DNA from 2 places in the Pedobacter suwonensis genome. Region 1 is predicted to be linked to the other one. Evidence: riboswitches for the same ligand, from Rfam matches in the RefSeq annotation. Region 1 holds a riboswitch; the other holds the start of a gene.
The links. Region 1 has a riboswitch for cobalamin ahead of metE (5-methyltetrahydropteroyltriglutamate--homocysteine S-methyltransferase). Riboswitches for the same ligand answer to the same signal wherever they lie in the genome.
Positions count from the first base shown of each region.

Region 1 (3,217 bases):
CATGTATTTGGAGGTTAGCGACTGGGCATAGGCTGTCCACTTGATCGTCATGGGTGTTGGGCGCGAAACATCGCCAAAAATAATCGGTGGTTTTACACAGCGTGATCCGTAGCTCTGTACCCAACCATTTTTAGAAAAAGCAAAACCGTCTAGCTGCTCTCCAAAATATTCAACCATATCATTGCGTTCAAACTCGCCGTGAACCAAAACATCCAGACCGATTTCTTCCTGCCACTTTACTGCTTTTTCAGTTTCTTTTGCAATGAGATCATCGTATTCTTCAATAGTGAGCGCTCCGTTTTTAAGTTTTGCTCTCCAGCTTCTTACCTCTGCAGTTTGTGGAAACGAGCCGATAGTGGTAGTGGCATAAATGGGCAGATTAAGTTCCTGTTGTTTAATTTTTCTGATCGAAAATGGACTCAAACGTTCGGCATCCTGCTCTTTTAAGTCTAAAACCCTTTGTCTAACTGCCGGATTATGGATGATTTTAGAAACTTTACGGTTAGCAATTGCGATCTTATTTTCTTCGAGTTTTTGCAGGGTAGATGCAGGGCTTTCGTTGGTGATCAGTTTTTTTAAGGTAGCTACTTCCGCAATTTTCTGTTTTGCATAGGCCAGCCATTGTTTAATTTCTGGCGATAAATTTTTCTTATTGGTTTCATTGTCCAGATCAACCGGTGAGTGAATTAACGAACAGGATGGAGCAATCCATATTTTATCAAATCCTCTTTTGTCTACCGCATGGCTAATGATCGAAAGAGATTTCTCAAAGTCATTTTTCCAAATGTTTCTTCCGTCTACCAAGCCTAAAGAAAGAATGGTATCTTCTCTTAACGAAGCTAAAACATCGTCTAATTGATCTTCAGCACGGACTAAGTCGATATGTAGAACATTTACAGGTAATGAAGCCGTTAATGCTAAATTATTACCTAATCCTTCAAAATAAGTAGCTAAAACAATTTTTAATCCTGGAAAGGCTTTCCTGATTTCTTTATAGGCATATTCATAAGCTTTTTTGTCTTTTTCCGTCAAATCCAAAGTCAAAAATGGCTCATCAAACTGAATATATTCTACATCCAGCGCTTCTAAGCGAGATAAAATCTCGATATAAACCGGAAGCAGGTTTTTAATCAGGTCTATTTTTTCAAATCCAGCCTCTTTTTCCTTACCCAATAAAAGGTAAGAAACCGGTCCAATCAGTACGGGTTTAGTATTAATTCCTAATTGTTTTGCCTCATAAAACTCGTCGATAATCTTGGTAGAAAAAAGTTTAAAAGGTTGATTTTTGTAAAATTCGGGCACGATGTAATGGTAATTGGTATCGAACCATTTGGTCATTTCCATCGCTACCACATCCAGTCCTTCTTTTTGGTAGCCTCTTGCCATCGCAAAATAAAGATCCAGTTCCTCATTTCCTTTTTTCAGGATCACTTCGTTGTATCTTTTTGGAATGGCTCCAAAAGTTAAGGAATGATCAAGTACGTGATCGTAAAAAGAAAAATCGTTTGATGGAATTACATCAATCCCGGCTTCTTTTTGAAGTTTCCAGTTTTCGTGGCGGATATTTTTGCCCACCTGCAGTACACTTTTGTACCCAGTTTTATCTGCCCAATAATTTTCGCAGATTTTCTTTAATTCCCTTTGGCTACCTATTCGCGGATAGCCTAGATTTTGCGTTAGCATCTCTCTTAAAGATTAAGTAAATAAATCATTTAAAAGCTCTTAAAGCAATATTTGTAATACTCTTTGTTAAAATTAAAGGAAAGGTTATGGCACAGCCTGCCCACTCATCAGCAAAAACTTTAAGCAAGCCTATAAAATTTAAATTTTATCGTGTACAATCAGACCTGACCAATTACTTTATAACGCGAAAGCACCGTCAATTCAACATAGGCAGGTCTCCTGACTTATTCCCGATCCCATCGCCTTCCCATACCGGTAAAGGCACAGTGGCATAAATGATAAGACCGTTGTCTTCTTGTTAAAGACAGAATTTACAGTTGCGCGACAGCTCGTGATTTGCACACGATTCCCTATTAATCCCGGTTGTATTCCGGGAACCTGTATCGGTTGATGAAAATAAAGTTAAGAACTTATATCAGGGCAAATGTATGGATTAGGATTTAAAACTTGTAACAAATTTACAGTAAGCCGTTTTTGGAAATTTTCTCTATTATATTTGATTACCCTACTAAACTATCAAATTATGATGAAAACCAACTTTATCAGGCTTTGTATCGCTTTTTTATTGGTAAGTAACGTTGCAGTGCTGGCACAGGAAGTACCAACGCCCAGATCACATTTCGGTTTTGATATTGGTGATGATTACCAATTGGCCAATTATACCCAGACAGAAGCTTACTTTAAGAAACTCGCAGCAAATTCTGACCGCATTAAACTGGTTGAGATCGGTAAAACCGAAGAAGGCAGAAGTCAATACATGCTGGTTGTTTCTTCGCCGGAAAACCTAAAGAAATCAGATCGTTATAAAGAGATTTCGCAACAGTTGGCTCATGCAGAAATTGCGCCAGAGCGGGCCAAAGTTTTGGCACAAGAAGGTAAAGCAGTGGTATGGATAGATGGCGGATTACATGCAAATGAAGTAGTTGGGACCCATCAGCTGATTCAGACGATATATGAATTTGCCTCCAGAACAGACCCGGAAACCTTGCGTATTCTGGATAATGTGATCATCCTATTTACACATGCAAACCCCGATGGACAGGAGTTGGTGAGCAATTGGTACATGAGGGAAAAAGACCCAAAGAAAAGAACAACTTCAGGCTTGCCGGTTTTGTATGAAAAATATGCGGGACATGATAATAACCGCGATTTTTTTATGTTAAATCTTAAAGAAACACAAAATATCGGTCGCCAGCTTTTTATAGAATGGATTCCACAGATCATGTATAACCACCACCAGGCCGGTCCGGCGGGAACGGTTGTGGCAGGTCCTCCTTACCGGGATCCGTTTAATTATGTTTTTGATCCAACCTTGTTAACCAGTTTAGATGCGGTAGGTGCGGCCATGCATAACAGGATGAACGTAGAAAATAAGCCCGGTTACACTCAACGTGGCGGATCGGTTTATTCTACCTGGTACAACGGCGGATTAAGGACAACTACCTATTTTCATAACATGATTGGACTGCTGACGGAAATTATCGGTAATCCTACTCCCTCTGAAATTCCATTGGTTCCATCGCGTTTGCTGCCA
Region 1 covers NZ_CP031708.1:3,214,258-3,217,474, forward strand. The annotation lists gene metE (5-methyltetrahydropteroyltriglutamate--homocysteine S-methyltransferase) at 1-1,683, opposite strand, end outside; cobalamin riboswitch at 1,876-2,080, opposite strand; gene DV942_RS13170 (M14 family metallopeptidase) at 2,207-3,217, shown strand, end outside.

Region 2 (3,217 bases), 2.5 Mb from region 1:
GATCCATAAGCAGCAAAAATGTTGGTTTCGGGTTTATTCGTGGCTGATGATAATTTCATCACCCGGTTATCTATACCCAACAATAAATCCAGTTTACTGCCCAATTTCTGGTTATAGAATAAATCCAATAACGATGCCCTGCCTTCATTTAGGCTTGGATACTGGCTGTGTGCATCATTCCTGGTGCTTTCAAAGCTGTAGTTTAACGTTACTTTACCGGTAGCAAATTCATATTTAGCATTGGTACCTGTAGCAAAGTTTTTCAGAATAGAATAATTGTTCGCATCCGTAAAGGCACCACCATCGAACTGGTAATTGCCATAATAGTAACGTACAAATGGATTTATAGAAAAATGATTATCCAATTTGATTCCGAAGTTTGCATTCAAGGCGTCGGTTTTAAAACCATCTTTATCAAATACGGATGTATTTCCATTTGGATTAGCTGCTTCAGAAATTCCATCAGTTTTATGATGGGTATAGTTAATATTGTAAGAAAAGCCTTCCACGCCACCGTTTAACCCAATGGTTCCTTTATAGGTTTCATAACTACCTGCACTGGCTACACCATAAATGGTATTTCCTTTTGGGCCACCTTTTTTGGTAATGATATTGATTACCCCTGCAACAGCATCAGAACCATAAATGGTAGACTGACCGCCTCTTAAAATTTCAATGTGATCGATCTGATCAATAGAAATCAACCTTAAATCGAAAGCACCTCCGTTTCCTGAAGGATCGTTCTGAACGATACCATCAATTAAAACTATCGAATAAGCACTTCCTGCACCCCTAAAAAAAATCGATTTGTTTAATCCTGGGTTGCTGCTTGCTCCCGCCACAATAATTCCAGCCTGTTCGCTAATCAGTTCCGGCAATGATTTACCATTACTGCGTTCCAACACTTCCCGACTGATAATGGTGACCACTTTTCCGGTCTGTGATTGTTTCTGGTCGTTTTTGGTTGCAGAAATGACAACATCTTTGAGCTGCAAACTATCTTGAGTTTGCGCATTGGCCACCTGGCCGATCATTAACTGTGCGAGCCCTAGCCCGGCTACAGTTAGCATACATTTTTTGTTCATTTGATTGTGAGTTTTGCCCACAGCCAACAGATCAGAAAAGGAAATGAAAATACGAACAACGTTGATATCTCAATCCTAGCTTCAATCCCCGAAAGCTATGAAATTAATCGCTCAAGGCAGGTCTTCTGACTTACTCCCGGTTTTCCGGCCTTCCCATCCCTACATATCGGGACAGTGGCAAATTGATTGAAAATCCGTTAAGGAGCTTACAGCTGCGGGACAGTTACAGATTTACACTGTATTCCCTTTTAATCCCGGGTGTAAGACCGGGAACCAAAAGCGCCGCAAAAGTAATAAAATTAACCAATATGCAAAATGGATGTATAAATACAATTTTAACTAACAATTATCCCTGTGTTTGCTTAATGAAAAGTCGTTTTTAGAAGTTGAATTGATGTTCAGGAAACACGCATTACCGATTGGAATAGATATTTAGAAGATTATTTCTGATGAGATTAAAACTTTTCAGCTCAATTTAGGTTTTATAGCCTATTATTGTATAAAAAACTATACATTAATTAAAAAACAATATATTCGCATTTTAAAAATTAAAGAATACATCTCTAATGGCTAAATTATTAATAATTGACGATGAGCGGGCAATAAGGAGTACCTTACGTGAAATTCTGGAATATGAAAATTACGATGTTGAAGATATAGATAATGGTATCGATGGCCTCGAAATGATCAAAAAAGGAAATTTCGATTTGGTTCTTTGCGATATCAAAATGAATAAGATGGATGGTATGGAAGTGCTGGAGCAGGCACAGATCATTAAACCAGATCTGCCTTTTATTATGATATCCGGTCACGGCACAGTTGAAACTGCCATTGAAGCCAGCAAAAAAGGCGCTTTCGATTTTATTTCGAAACCACCTGATTTAAATCGCTTGTTAATTACCGTACGCAACGGTTTAGACCGTGGAAATTTGGTTACCGAAACCAAGGTCCTAAAACGTAAAGCCAGTAAAACCCGGGAAATTTTAGGTGAATCGGAAAGTATTTCTAAAATTAAGGAGACCATTGAGCGTGTTGCGCCAACCGAAGCCCGGGTATTGATTACCGGTGCTAATGGTAGTGGTAAAGAGTTGGTAGCCCGTTGGTTACACGAAAAATCCAATCGTGCCGATAGCCCTTTAATTGAGGTAAACTGTGCGGCTATCCCCTCAGAACTGATAGAAAGTGAGCTGTTTGGACATGAAAAAGGTTCTTTTACTTCTGCAGTTAAGCAACGCATCGGTAAATTTGAACTGGCCAACGGTGGAACGTTATTCTTAGATGAGATTGGCGATATGAGCCTCTCTGCCCAGGCAAAAGTTTTACGTGCTTTACAGGAGCATAAGATTACACGTGTGGGTGGTGAAAAAGAAATTGATGTAAACGTTCGTGTTTTAGCTGCAACCAATAAAGACTTACTGAAAGAAATTGAGGATGGTAACTTCCGTATGGACTTGTATCACCGCTTAAATGTAATCAATATCCATGTGCCACATTTAACTGAACGTACGGATGATATCCCCGTTATTGCCCAGAGCTTTTTAGAAAGCATTTGCAGCGATTATGGAATGCCTGTTAAAAAAATAAATGAAGGCGGTATGCTGGCCTTGCAAGCTTTACCATGGACAGGTAACGTACGCGAGCTGCACAATATGATTGAACGCCTGATTATTTTGAGCGACAAGGTTATTACAGAAAATGATGTCCGTGCCTTTGCTAATCCGGGGGGTGGTACAAACATTGGTGCTGCAACCAGTACGCAGATTGCGGCTGCCGGAGGTAACGGCCTTGCTTCTTCTTTCGATTCGTTCAATAATTTCCAGGATTATAAAGATTATGCAGAACGCGAATTCATCAAGTTCAAATTGGAAAAAAACAACTGGAATGTATCAAAAACAGCTGATGAAATTGATATTCAAAGAAGCCATTTATATAGTAAAATAGAAAAGTTTGGTTTGAAAAGAGCCGAATAGCACTAATTATGTTGAAAAGTTTAAAAGTTGGAATGTTTGAAGGTTATCCGGACAGCATTCCAACATTTGTTTTTAGGTCCAAATTTTCAAAAGTAATTTAAAGATTAATCAAGGTACTCATCTTTATAGAACTGATCAACTTTACAACGTTTCAACCCTCCA
Region 2 covers NZ_CP031708.1:252-3,468, reverse strand. The annotation lists gene DV942_RS00015 (TonB-dependent receptor plug domain-containing protein) at 1-1,085, opposite strand, end outside; cobalamin riboswitch at 1,184-1,378, opposite strand; gene DV942_RS00010 (sigma-54-dependent transcriptional regulator) at 1,652-3,055, shown strand.
Region 2: linked by a shared signal. The riboswitch ahead of DV942_RS00015 (TonB-dependent receptor plug domain-containing protein) and the one ahead of metE (5-methyltetrahydropteroyltriglutamate--homocysteine S-methyltransferase) in region 1 are both predicted to bind cobalamin.